DNA from 2 places in the Acidovorax sp. LjRoot129 genome. Region 1 is predicted to be linked to the other one. Evidence: predicted binding sites of a transcription regulator. Region 1 holds the regulator's gene; the other holds the start of a gene.
The links. Region 1 encodes FNR, which switches genes on or off when oxygen is low (the NO sensors DNR and NnrR bind a similar motif). Its sites were predicted from a motif close to TTGATNNNNATCAA; they were not measured.

Region 1 (6,731 bases):
ATCGGCGCCGCGGAGTCCCGTTGGGTGGCAGTGCGGCTGCAGATACCGTACGGCTCGGCCGCTTCGGGCTCGCATCCTGTGCAGTTTGACGTGCAGGCTGTGGGCGCGGCAGCCCAAGTCACGGAGAAGTCGGTTTTTCTGGTGCCGCGCTAGCGCGCACCGCAGGCGCACCCGGCTCAAGCATCACCTGGTGCCTACGAGTGAACAGATATTGAGGAGTGTTGATATGCCATCCAATCCCGCCATCGGGCCCGCAAGCGCCACAAGTCCTGCCACAGGTAGGGCTCCCGCCCCGTGGTGGAAGTTCGGCCATGTCTGGCTCGTCATTGCCGGCCCCGCCATCGTGATCGTCGCTGGCTTTGTAACGCTGTGGCTGGCCGTCTCCCGGCCGGACCCCGTGGTGGCCGAGGACTATTACCGCCAGGGCATCGAGATCAACAAGACGCTGGCCAACCCCGAAAAAAGCCTGGCACCAGCGATCAAGGGCCGCAACCATGCAGCCACCCCGGTGCAGGACCAGCCACGATAAAAACCGGTGGAGAGCAGGCTGAACGCTGGGTGCAGCCAGCTTGCTACACCGCCGATGACAAGGAGATAAGACCGATGTGGACGCAACGCTTGATGTGGATTGCCTGGCCCGCTTTTTTGACGGCGGGGGTCCTTGAGATGCTGGTGTTTGCCATGGTGGATCCGCAGGATCTGCACTGGTTTGGGCAACCACTGGCTTTGTCGCGGCAGGGTGTCTATACCCTGGCGTTTTTCGCTTTCTGGGCCATCACTATGGCTTCGAGCGCCCTCACCACGCTGCTGGCAATGTCACCGTTCGAGCTCAACCGCTGCCCGGTTTCGCCGGATGCGCGGCCGCAGGACTGCCGCAAGAATTCCTGCTCTTGAAGCCCTGGCCCGCAACGCTGCTCAGTGGCAGGCCGGCTGGCTGTTGACGATGCGCTTGAGTGCCTCGGTTTCCAGGATGCGCACATGGCGCTGCTTGACTTCTACGATGCCGTCTTCGGCAAACTTGGAAAACGCCCGGCTCACCGTTTCAAGCTTGAGGCCCAGGTAGCTGCCGATCTCTTCGCGTGTCATGCGCAGCACGAGCTCCGACTGGGAAAAACCGCGGGCGTGGAGGCGCTGCACCAGGTTCAACAGGAACGCTGCGAGGCGCTCCTCGGCCCGCATGCTGCCCAGCAGCAGCATCACGCCGTGCTCCCGCACGATCTCGCGGCTCATGATCTTGTGCACATGGTGCTGCAGGGCCGTGACCTCGCGCGACAGCTCTTCGATGCGGTCAAAGGGCATGACACAGACTTCAGCGTCTTCGAGTGCGATGGCATCGCAGGTGTGCACGTCATTCACGATGCCGTCAAGGCCGATGATCTCGCCGGCCATCTGAAAGCCGGTGACCTGGTCACGCCCGTCTTCGGTCGCCACGCTGGTCTTGAAAAAGCCGGTGCGGATAGCGTAGAGCGAGGTGAATGTCTCGCCACTGCGGAACAGCGTGCCGCCGCGTTTGACCTTGCGGCGCACGGCCACGATATCGTCGATGCGCTGAAGCTGGTCGTCGCTCAGCCCCACCGGCATGCACAGTTCTCGAAGGTTGCAATTGGAGCAGGCGACTTTGATGGTGAGGGGAGTCATGGGGCGTGAGCTGGTAGGTTTTCGAGCATTCGCGCCCGACAGTCGGAGCGAAAGGGCTCCGCATTGCGGAGTGGCGAATGATGTGAATCAAATTGTCGCCCTTCGGTCCGCGCCATCGCTTGATGTAGATCAAGGACGGTAGGGGTAGCCTACGGCACAGTGAGCATGCCCGCAAGGATATTCGCCCATGACCGCTGCTTCCCCTGAACTCCTGAGCCGTTTCGACGTGCCGGGGCCCCGTTACACCTCCTACCCGACAGCTGACCGATTCGTCGAGGCTTTTGGCGACGAGGACTATGCCCTCGCGCTGCAACACCGCCAGATGGGTTCTCCTGCCAAGGCGTTGCCGCTGTCGCTGTACGTCCATATCCCGTTTTGCGAGTCGCTGTGCTACTACTGCGCCTGCAACAAAATCATCACCAAACACCACGAGCGCGCAGAGGTCTATCTGCGCTACCTCCAGCGTGAGGTCGACCTGCACACCGCGCATTGCGGAAAGGGGCAGGTCGTCAGTCAGCTTCACCTTGGCGGGGGCACGCCCACCTTCCTGTCGGATGAGGGCCTGCGCGAGCTGATGGCCATGCTCAAGCGCAGTTTCACGCTCGCCCCGGGGGGCGAGTATTCCATCGAGGTGGACCCCCGCACCGTGGATGCCGATCGCCTGGCCGTACTGGCCGAGCTGGGCTTCAACCGCTTGAGTTTTGGTGTGCAGGACTTCGACCCGGAAGTGCAAAAGGCCGTGCACCGCGTCCAGCCCGCCGAGCAGGTGTTCGCGCTGGTGGCGTCTGCGCGCGCGCTCGGGTTTGAGTCGATCAATGTCGATCTCATCTATGGACTGCCGCGCCAGACCCCTGAGTCGTTCGACCGCACCTTGGCCCAGGTGACACAGTTACGGCCCGACCGCATTGCGCTGTATGCGTACGCCCATCTGCCCGAGAGATTCAAACCACAGCGCCGCATTGTCCCGGCCGAGCTGCCCACGGGCGCGGGCAAGGTGTCGATGCTGTCGCGCTCGCTGGAGGCCTTCATGGCAGCAGGCTATGTGTACGTGGGGATGGACCACTTTGCCTTGCCCGATGACGCGCTGGCGGTGGCCAAGCGCCAGGGCCGGCTGCACCGCAACTTTCAGGGCTACAGCACCCAGCCAGACTGCGACCTGATCGGCCTGGGGGTCTCCGCGATTGGAAGGGTAGGGGCCACGTACAGCCAGAACGCGAAGACACTGGATGAATACTATGACCTCCTGAATCAAGGGCGCCTGCCCGTGGTGCGGGGACTTGCGCTGACGCGCGACGACCTGGTGCGGCGCGCCGTCATCATGGCGCTGATGTGCCAGGGCGAGCTGATCTTCGAATCACTGGAACAAGCGTGGCTGATCGACTTCAAGCGCTATTTCGCAGCGGAAATCGAGCAACTGGCCGACTTGGCGGAGGAAGGTTTGGTAGAGATCCGCCCGGACGGCATCTCGGTCAGTGCCATGGGGTGGTTCTTTGTGCGCGGGATCGCCATGGTGTTTGATCGCTACCTGCAAGCCGATCGCAACCGCGCGCGGTTCTCCCGGATCATTTGACACGCTATTGGCGTTGTCCCCTGAGACCCGCGTAACGATCCGGATTCCATGCTGCTCGCTGTTGCTTCTACCGCATTGCTGATGGGACTCGCAGGAGGGGCCCACTGCCTCGTCATGTGCTCGGCGCCCTGCGGAGCATTGACTGGGCAGGGGGCCAAGCCTGCCAACGCTGACAGCAACAACGTAGCTGTTGAGTCCGGCATCCAGCCGGTGTCATGGAGACCCCGTGGGCGGGTTGTGCAGCGCACGGCCGCGTTGCACCTGGGGCGCCTGGCAGGTTATGCCACCGCGGGCGCCCTGGCCGCGCTGGCGATGGACAGCCTGGCATGGCTGACGCAGCAGACCCTGGCACTGCGCCCCGCGTGGACCCTGGCGCATGTCGCCGTGATGGCCTGGGGGCTGATGCTGCTGCTGCAGGCGCGCCAGCCACTGTGGGTCGAGCAGGCAGGGCGGGCGGTTTGGGGGCGGGCCAGGCCGTTGGTCCATGCGCCGGGCGGTGTGCTCCTGGCCGGCTTCTTATGGGCCCTGATGCCCTGCGGCCTGCTGTATTCGGCCCTGTTGGTGGCGGCGCTCAGTGGCGGGCCCGTGCAAGGGGCTTTGTCGATGGCGCTGTTCGGCCTTGGCACCAGCGTCTGGCTGGTTGCAGGGCCTTGGGCCTGGGGCACGATCCGGGCACAGCTGAACACGGTGCGCACCGATTGGGGCACCCGGATTGCCGGGGGATTGCTGTGTGCCGTCGCAGGCTGGGCATTGTGGATGGACCTCGTTTACAAGCCCTCGCTGTGGTGTCGATGACTACCTGAGGCCCTTGGTGCGGTTGTCCTCCGGGTTGAGGTCACCGCACGGGAGTAGCGTGGGTGCGGAATGGGCGAAGTGTTGCCGTGCCGCCGCGTTGCACGCGGCCCCTACCCCGGCGCGATCGGAAGGTCGATAATCTGTGTAACCATTGGTGGCATTCCAAGTCTCCATGTTTCACGCGACCAAAGTGAACTCCTCCATCCTCATCGACATCAGCCAACTGCGGGTCGGCATGTACATCCAGCTCGACGTGGGCTGGATGCACCATCCGTTTCCGGTCAGCAGTTTTCGCGTGGCGTCGGCGGAACAGATTGCTACGCTGCGCGAGCTCGGGTTGACCGAGGTGCGCTATGTTCCCAAAAAGAGTGATCCCGACCAGCGCGAGCTGGTCCCGGCCGCCTGGAGCGTGCCGGCCATGGATGCGCCCTCCGTGAGCGGATTGGAAGCAGCCACCAGTGCCGCGGGCGCCGACGCAGAGGCACAACGCCGGCGCGAGTTGCTGGAGGCGCAAAACCGGGCGCTGGCCCTGTGCGACCAGCGGTTTGGCGAGGCGACCCGGGCGTATCAGGCGCTTGAGCGTGTCGCCACCGAGCATCCCGACCAGGCCCGCGCCAAGGGCGACGCCCTGGTGTCCGGTTGCGTGGCCGAGTTTCTCGAAAACGGTGACTCGGTCATCCGTTTGCTGTCGGAAGGGGTGGGTGAGCGCAACGCTTTGCACCCCATCAACGTGATGGTGATTTCGCTGCTGCTGGGCCGCGCGCTGGGCGTGAAGGGTGCCGAGCTGCACGGTCTGGGCGTGGCAGCGCTCATTCATGACCTGGGCAAGCTCAAGCTCCCGCCCAATCTGCGGCAACCCACGCCCTCCATGATTCCGATCGAGCGCACGCGCTACGAAACCCACGTGGGCGAATCGGTGGCGTTTGCCATGCGCATGGGTTTGCCTGACGCAGTGATCACGGCCATTGCACGCCACCACGAGATGGTGGACGGCAGCGGCTTCCCGCTGCGCCTGTCGGGGCCAGACCTGGGCCGGTGTGGCCAGGTCTTGGCGCTGGTCAACCGCTATGACAGGATGTGCAACCCGGCCCAGGGCGTGGATGCGCTCACGCCGCACGAGGCACTGTCGGTGATCTTCGCCCAGCTCAAGGCGAAGTTTGATTCGGTGGTGCTGGGAGCCTTCATCCGCATGATGGGGGTGTATCCACCCGGATCGATCGTGCAGCTGGTCAACGACCGCTATGCCATCGTGGCCTCGGTCAATTCGTCCCGTCCGCTCCGGCCCAAGGTCATCGTGCACGACTCGCGCATCCCCAAGGAAGAAGCGCCGATCCTGGACCTGGAAACGGTGCCTGAACTGGGCATCCGCCGCAGCCTCAAGCCCGCGCAGCTGCCGCGCGATGCCTTGGATTACCTTTCGCCCCGTCAGCGAATCTGCTATTTCTTTGAACGAGCGGTCAGCGCAAGCCCTGCTGAAGAGGCCAGCGCGTGACCACTGCGCCATCCTACGGCTGGCTTGATGGGCTTCAGGAAGCCGTCTGGCTTGTCGATGAAGGCAGCCTGTTGATCCTGCACGCCAACGCGGTGGCAGAGCGGCTGACCGGATCTTCGGTACAGGCGATGGTCGGAGCCTCGGTGCTCAGCCTCGCCTGCACTCCGCAGGATCTTGCCTTCTGGGGCGAACCTGCGCTGGTGGTGGCAGGCGGTATTCACTCCCACACGTGTTTGTTGCGCGCGGACGGCGCCTTGGTCTCCGTGAACCGCCAGGTCACGCGCGTACCCTGGGGGGCTGAAGGCGCTACGGTATTCATGGTCACGATGCTGGACCACAGCGCCCAGGAGGCCACGGAGCGCGAGCTGGAAACGCTGCTGTCGGAGCTTCGCGCAACGCTGGATTCCGCGGCCGACGGCATGCTGGTGTGCGACCTGGATGGGCGGGTGCGGGCCTTCAACCAGCGCCTGGCGCAGTTGTGGAGCATTCCGCGCGAACTGCTGCTCGCGCGCGACGACGCCGCGGTGTACGCCCACATGGCCTCCCAAGCGCAGGATGGAGCCGCCTACACGAATCGCCTGGCCGCCATCGCCCGCGAGCCCATGCAGGAGAGCACGGACATCCTCGCGCTGCGCAACGCCACCGTGCTGGAGCTGCGCACCGTGCCGCAGTTCAGCCAGGGCCGACCGGTCGGCCGGGTGTATTCGTACCGCGACATCACCCGCCAGACCGAAATACAGGCCAGCTTGCGCCTGGCTGCGCGGGTGTTCGAGTCCAGCCTGGATGCGATCTTCATTGCCGACAGCCAGTACCGCATCCTGCGCATGAATCCGGGCTGCGAGCGGCTTGTGGGGCCGTCGGCCAAGACGTTCGAGGGCTGTGCCGCTGCGTCGCTGTTCGGCGGCGGGAGCGATGCTGCGTTCATGGAGCAGGTGTTGGAGGGCTGGGCGCGTGAAGGCTTCTGGGAGGGTGAGCTGTGGCTCCCGCGGGACAACGGCGCTTACTGCGCCGTGCAGCTTTCGTGGGTCGCGCTGCGGGACGACGAAGGCCGGCTGGTGCAAAGCATCGGCTTCATGCGCGACCTGACACTGCAGCACGCGGCGCAAAAGCGCATCGAAGAATTGGCCTACAGCGACGTGCTTACGGGCCTGCCCAATCGCCTGCTGCTGTCACAGCGCGTGGACACCGCCATCCAGGGCGCGCGGCAGAGCGACACGGGTTTTGCGATCCTGTTTC
Region 2 (6,731 bases), 440 kb from region 1:
CAGCGGCGCCTGCTCAGTGCGACGGCGCCGCCATCGTCAGCTCGCCCAGGTCCCGCTCCAGCAGCGCGGGGTCGCCCAGTTGCAGTTCGATGAGCCGGCGCAGGTGCGTGACGCTATCGAGGTCAATGCCGCGGCACAGCAGCCCGGCGTGCAGGCCCTCGAGGTGCGCGACCTCGGTGGACATGGCGATGTGGTTGCCGGTTTCCGCCAGGGGAATGGTGAGCTGGCAGATCATCCCGGATTCAAGGCTGGCCTGGGCCGGCGCCAGCAGCAGCGCGCCTTTGAGCGAGAGATCCAGCACATGCACGCTGAACGCATCCGTGGAGGTGGTCAGCAGGGCCGGTGCGTCAAATCCGACGCGGACGAAGTGGCGGCGTTCGTGGGGCATCGCGGTCTCCTGGGCGAAGCGGGGGTGGGCACATGCTACTCCAAGGGTGCTGCCGCGAGGGTGGGGTTTTTGCGCGGTGGCGGCGGGCTTGTTTTGCTGCGAGCATGTGCCCACGGTAGGCAGTGGCGCGCACGTACCAAGCCCTGGGCAAACTGATCTGGCCGCAAGTGAGCGGCCTATACTGGATCGACAAGCTGTGCAGCCGCAGCGTGTGTCAGTCCGTCGAGGCGCCTAATGCCCATTGCGTTCTGCCGCAGACGGATGACTTGATGCGCGACGGATGTTGTGCGGCCCTGCCAACACCCGTGCTTTCTGCGCACCGCCGTACAGCACGTTCCAGGAGATCCCATGACCCACACCACGACCCCCACCACCACGATGTCCACACTTCGACTGCTTTTATCCGGCGCAGCCGCAGCGCTCTTGCTGGCCGCTGCAGGCGGCGCCCAGGCGCAGACCTACATCAATGCCACCGTGGGGGGCGAGCTGGCACCCGGCGTGTATGGCCGCATCAACATCGGCAACGCGCCGCCGCCCCCGGTGCTTTACGCCGAGCCCGTGATCATTCACCGACCAGCGGTGGTGGTGCCGCGCTCGCCGATTTACCTGTACGTGCCCCCCGGCCACGCCAAGAACTGGGGCAAACACTGCGCGCGCTACAGCGCCTGCAACCAGCCGGTGTACTTTGTGCAGGAGCCACCACCGCGCCGTGGACCACCGCACCATCGCGGCTCGCAAGTGCGCGACGAGCGCCGCTGGGACGATGACCATCGCCATGGAGGCAAACACGACAAGCACGAGAAGCGCGACAAGCATGACAAACACGAAAAGCACGGTAAGCAGGACAAGCACGGCAAGGGCCACGGGCACCGCGACTGAGGCCGCCAACTGACGCCAGCCGGCGCGGGTGATGCAGAGCGCTGCGATGCGCTCCGCGGTGGCACAGGCCGCGTCGGCTTCCCTCCAACGCCGGCTCCACGCGCCCACGCCTGGGTCTCTTGGTGTCGGCGTGCCTTTTGATGCCATTGCAGCGGTTAAGCTCGCGCGTCTATGGCCCAAGTCACCTTTTCTCCCCCATTCACCCCGCCCACAGACGTCGCCAGCCACTTGCGCGAGGCCGGTTACGCGGTGCTGTCGCCGCCTGATGTGGCGCGCTGGATCGGTTGCGATCTGGCGGCGCTGATGGCGCTCAATGGCGACTGGGCGGGCCTGCCGCCCGATGAGTTTCTCAAGGACGGCGGGCGCTACCGGCGCCGGCGCCATGCGTGTTTTGTGGTGCAGAGCGGGCAGGTGCAGCAGGCATCCCACCGCGCGCACTGGCAACCGGTGGAATACAACGCCCTGCACGGCGGCATGGAGCGCTGGTTTGCGCCCATGGAGCCGTCCACAGTGGCCCAGCCCGCATGGCAGCGGTTGCTGGCGGCGCTGGCCAACGTGTCGGATGCCGTCTTTGCCAATCCTGCCGCCCCCGCGCCGTGGTTTGTGGAGGCGCACCAGTTCCGCATCGACACCACCGACGGCATCGGCCGGCCCACGCCGGAGGGTGCGCACCGCGATGGTGTGGACCTGGTGGCCGTCTTTTTGGTGGGGCGCGAAGGCATTAAAGGCGGCGAGACGCGCGTGTTCGAGGCCGCGGGCCCGAGCGGCCTGCGCTTCACGCTGACCGAGCCCTGGTCGTTGCTTCTGCTGGACGACGCGCGCATGATCCATGAGTCCACACCCATCCAGCCGGTGGCGGCCGGTGGATACCGCGACACGCTGGTGGTGACTTGCCGGCGCGGCAATTTCCAGGGTGCCGATGTTGTGGGTGTTGCGCCGGCAGGCGGCGGCTGAACGAAGACGCAGAGCCCGTGTGGTTGACTGCCCTGGATTTGATGCGAATCAAGATGCGGCGTATGGTGGACGTTCACACTGGCGTTCAAGGCCGCGCCACCCGCGCTGCCCATCCATCCACTCAAGGAGAAGCACCATGTTCAAACACATTCTGGTTCCAGTCGACGGCTCCGACACCTCGATGCAGGCCGTGTCCAAGGCGGCTGCGCTGGCCAAGACCTTTGGCAGCACCGTGACCGCGGTGTATGTGGTCGACCCGTATCCCTTTACCGGTGTAGGCGCTGATTTTGCGTACGGACAGGCGCAGTACATCAACGCGGCCACCGCCGAGGCCAACAGCGCCCTGGAGGTCACCAGAAAAGCCATGACCGAGGCCGGTGTGCCCGTGACCACCATGGTCGGCGAAGGCCACGCGGTGCACGAAGGCATCCTGCGCGCCCTGGAGACCACGGGCGCCGACCTGATCGTGATGGGCTCGCACGGCCGCCGTGGGCTAGAAAAGCTGGTGCTGGGCAGCGTCACCCAGCGTGTGCTGGCCGCCGTCCACATCCCGGTTCTGGTGGTCCGCACCTGAGTTGCAACTGCGTCCCATCGCTCCATAAAAAAACGGCTCCAAAAGGAGCCGTTTTTTGTTGCCATTTTCGATGGCTCCAACCCTCGCTACAGCCATGGAAACTGGCACGCCGTGCGCCAGTGCACCCATGGAATTGGCTTTGCCAAGCCACCGGGTGCGTCCCCCTTGGGGGAAGGCGCGAAGCGCCTCAGGGGGTCATTCAATCTTTGCGCCAGAAGCCTCGACGATGCCCTTCCACTGCACGTATTCGGTCTTGACCAGCGTGCCCAATTGCGCGGGCGACATGGCTTCGGGCTCGGCGCCCTGGGCGTGGATGGCGGCCTTCATGTCGGCGCTGGCCAGCAGTTTGTTGATCTCGGCGTTGACCGCGCTCACCACGCTGGCGGGCGTGCCGGCCGGGGCAAACACGCCGTACCAGGTGCTCACGTCAAAGCCCTTGAAACCCGACTCGGCGACCGTGGGAACGTCGGGCAGCGACGAACTGCGCTTGGCGGACGTCACCGCCAGCGGACGCAGCTTGCCGGCCTTGATCTGGCCCATGGCCGAGGGCAGGGAGGACACCAACAGGTCCACGTTGCCCGACAGCGCATCCATCAACGCCGGGTTGGAGCCCTTGTACGGGATGTGGCTGAGCTTGACGCCCGCGGCCTGCTCGAACAGGTGTCCGGCCAGGTGGATGGACGTGCCGTTGCCAGGCGAGCCATAGGTGATGGTGGCGGGCGCAGCCTTGGCGGCGGCCACGACGTCGGCCAGGGTCTTGTACTTGGAGTTGACGCTGGTGGCGATGACCACGGGCGTATAGGCCACGTGGGCCACCGGTGTCAGGTCCTTGGTCGGATCCCAGGGCAGGTTTTTGTACAGCCACGGGCCGATCACCAGGTTGTCCTTCTGGCCCATCACCAAGTCATAGCCCGTGGACGCGGCTTTTACTGCCTCGCCAATGCCGATGGTGCCGCCGGCGCCGGCCTTGTTGTCGGCGACCACGGTCCACTTGGCGCTTTCGGTGAGCTTGGTGGCCACCAAACGCGACAGGATGTCGGTGCCGCCGCCGGGCGGGAAGGGCACGATCAGGCGGATGGGCTTGGTGGGGTAGGCGGCTGCGGGCGCAGGTGCCTGCGCGTGGGCTGTGGCGCCCACGGCCAAGGCGAGCGCGGTAAAGGAAAGCAGGTTGCGAATCATGGTGGGGGGTGTCTCCGTCTATCGATCAAGGGGTGGGCGGCTTTGCCCGCCGGTCTGGGCGCCGGCGCTTGCGGATGATCGCTGATCCTCCGCAGTGCCTGCCTTGCCAATCGCGGTTGGCAGCATCGCCACTGGCGATGGCGTAGTGCGAGGCGCGTGGTTTGTGCTTGGTTTAAATCCGCTCAAAAATTGCCGCGATGCCCTGGCCGCCACCAATGCACATCGTCACCAGCGCATAGCGGCCCTGGATGCGCTGCAGCTCATGGATGGCCTTCACGGTGATGAGTGCACCCGTGGCGCCAATGGGGTGGCCCAGCGAAATGCCCGAGCCGTTGGGGTTGACCCTGGCCGGGTCCAGGCCCAGGTCCTTGGTCACCGCGCAGGCCTGGGCGGCAAAGGCTTCATTGGCTTCGATCACATCGAGGTCGTTCACCGTGAGGCCGGCTTTTTTCAGCGCCAGCTGTGTGGCCGGCACGGGGCCGATGCCCATGTACTTGGGGTCCACGCCCGCGTGGGCATAGGCCACCAGGCGCGCCAGGGGCTTGGCGCCGCGTGCCTTGGCGGCGCCGGCTTCCATCAGCACCACGGCCGCAGCCGCGTCGTTGATGCCCGACGCATTGCCGGCCGTCACGGTGCCGTTTTCCTTGATGAACACGGGCTTGAGCTTGGCCATGTCGGCCAGCGTCGCGTTGGGGCGGAAGTGCTCGTCGGTGGCGTACAGCACATCGCCCTTCTTGCTCTTCAAGGTGACGGGGACGATCTGGTCCTTGAACACGCCGTTTTGGGTGGCGCGTTCGGCGCGGTTGTGGCTTTCGACCGCCAGCTGGTCCTGGTCTTCGCGGCTGATGCCCCACTTGGCGGCGATGTTCTCGGCCGTCACACCCATGTGGATGTTGTGGAAGGGGTCGTGCAGTGCGCCGATCATCATGTCCACCATCTTGGTGTCGCCCATGCGGGCGCCCCAGCGCATGTTCAGGCTGGCAAAGGGCGCGCGGCTCATCACCTCGGCCCCGGCGCCGATGGCCACGTCGGTGTCGCCCAGCAGGATGGACTGGCTGGCGTTGACGATGGCCTGCAGGCCCGAGCCGCACAGGCGGTTGACGTTGTAGGCGGGCGTGCCTTCACCGCAGCCACCATTGATGGCTGCCACGCGCGAGAGGTACATGTCCTTGGGCTCGGTGTTGACCACATGGCCAAACACCACGTGGCCCACGTCCTTGCCTTCCACGTTGGCGCGCGCCAGCGATTCGCGCACCACGAGCGCGCCGAGTTCGGTGGGCGGCACATCCTTGAGGCTGCCGCCAAAGGTGCCAATGGCGGTGCGCACGGCGCTGACGACGACGACTTCACGGGTCATGGGGAGGTCCTTTCAGTTGAATTTCAGGTCAAATTGGCCGCTAGCGCTTGTCTATCAAGCGCTAGTAGCTATCAAAACAGGAGCATTCCGATTTATGCGTCTCTGACGTCGGCCACGGGGTTGGTGCCGAAGTCTGCGCGGTCCAGCCAGGCCAGCACACGGGCCGCAGCGTCGGCCGGCGATGTGAGCTGCCCGCCCGACTTGAGGTTGGCAAAGTTCTGCTGGTCTGGGAAGGCCTCGGGCGCGGCGCCGCGCAGCTGTTCCTGCATGTCGGTGTCGATCACGCCCGGCGCCAACGAGCACACCTTGGCGCCATGGGGCTTGATGGCTTCGTCCAGCGCCACGCAGCGCGTGAAGTGGTCCATGCCGGCCTTGGCGGCGCAGTAGGCAGCCTGCGACGCCATCGCGCGGCGGCCCAGGCCCGAGGAGATGTTGAGCACCTTGCGCGGCACCGTCCACGCATCGGTCGCGCCCAGGAAGGCCGCGGTGAGCTGCATCGGCGCTTCCAGCCCCACGCGCAGTGCATTGGCCAGGTCAGCGGCATCGCTGTGCGACAGCGGTGCGATGCGCGGGATCACACCGGCGTTGTTGATGAGCGTGGCGCTGGCAAAAACCTGCGGGCCGCGGGCCTCGAGCCAGCTTTGCAGCTTGTGCGCCGCGTGTTCGCCTTCAGACAGGTCCTGCTGCCATTGTTCGATGGTGACGCCCGAGGCCCGGGCTTCGGTGGTCAGGTCCACATTGGCGCTGCGTGCAATGCAGATCAGCGTGTTGCCGCTCTTCAGGAGTTGCTGGGCCATGGCCAGGCCCATGCCGCGCGAGGCGCCGGTGAGGATGTAGAGATGGGTTTGAGGCATCCCGCCATGTTACTGCGCGGTACGTTCCCCACACGCGCGCCGGCGAGGCCACGGCAGGTTTACTGGCCCGTGGGCGACTCGAGTGCCGCCAGCAGCAGCGACAGCTTGGCATCCAGCGCCGCCAGGTCGGCTGCCCTGAGGGGCGCAAGGATGCGGTGCTCGTTGGCCACATGCGCCTCCACCGCACGGTCGATGAGCGCCAGGCCCACGGGCGTGAGCTGCACCAGCGAGCTGCGCGCATCCTGCGGGTTGGGCAAACGCTCGATCCAGCCGCTCGATTCGAGCTTGCCCATGCGGTGCGTCATGGTGCCCGAGGTGACCATCAGCGTCGAAAACAGCGTGGTCGGCGCCAGGCAATAGGGCGCGCCGGAGCGGCGCAGCGTGGCCAGCACGTCGAACTCCCAGAAGCTCAGGCCGAACTCGGCAAAGGTTTCGTCCAGCCGGCGCTGCAGCAGCGCCGCGCAGCGCTTGACGCGGCCAATCGGCCCCATGGGGCTGACGTCCAGGTCGGGGCGCTCGCGGTGCCACTGGTCGAGGATGGCGTCG

Region 2: the regulator FNR is predicted to act here: its motif matches at 2,260-2,273, upstream of ACSQ3Q_RS11055 (universal stress protein).

The regions. Positions count from the first base shown of each region.
Region 1 is NZ_CAXUSE020000001.1:1,966,519-1,973,249, forward strand. Features, by position in the region: gene ccoG (cytochrome c oxidase accessory protein CcoG) at 1-153, shown strand, start outside; gene ACSQ3Q_RS09010 (FixH family protein) at 227-529, shown strand; gene ACSQ3Q_RS09015 (hypothetical protein) at 604-894, shown strand; gene fnr (fumarate/nitrate reduction transcriptional regulator Fnr) at 916-1,638, opposite strand; gene hemN (oxygen-independent coproporphyrinogen III oxidase) at 1,826-3,208, shown strand; gene ACSQ3Q_RS09030 (sulfite exporter TauE/SafE family protein) at 3,257-4,003, shown strand; gene ACSQ3Q_RS09035 (HD-GYP domain-containing protein) at 4,176-5,495, shown strand; gene ACSQ3Q_RS09040 (EAL domain-containing protein) at 5,492-6,731, shown strand, end outside.
Region 2 is NZ_CAXUSE020000001.1:2,408,392-2,415,122, forward strand. Features, by position in the region: gene ACSQ3Q_RS11040 (PilZ domain-containing protein) at 14-388, opposite strand; gene ACSQ3Q_RS11045 (hypothetical protein) at 737-1,267, shown strand; gene ACSQ3Q_RS11050 (2OG-Fe dioxygenase family protein) at 1,439-2,221, shown strand; gene ACSQ3Q_RS11055 (universal stress protein) at 2,358-2,795, shown strand; gene ACSQ3Q_RS11060 (tripartite tricarboxylate transporter substrate binding protein) at 2,991-3,974, opposite strand; gene bktB (beta-ketothiolase BktB) at 4,147-5,331, opposite strand; gene ACSQ3Q_RS11070 (SDR family NAD(P)-dependent oxidoreductase) at 5,424-6,185, opposite strand; gene ACSQ3Q_RS11075 (MarR family winged helix-turn-helix transcriptional regulator) at 6,245-6,731, opposite strand, start outside.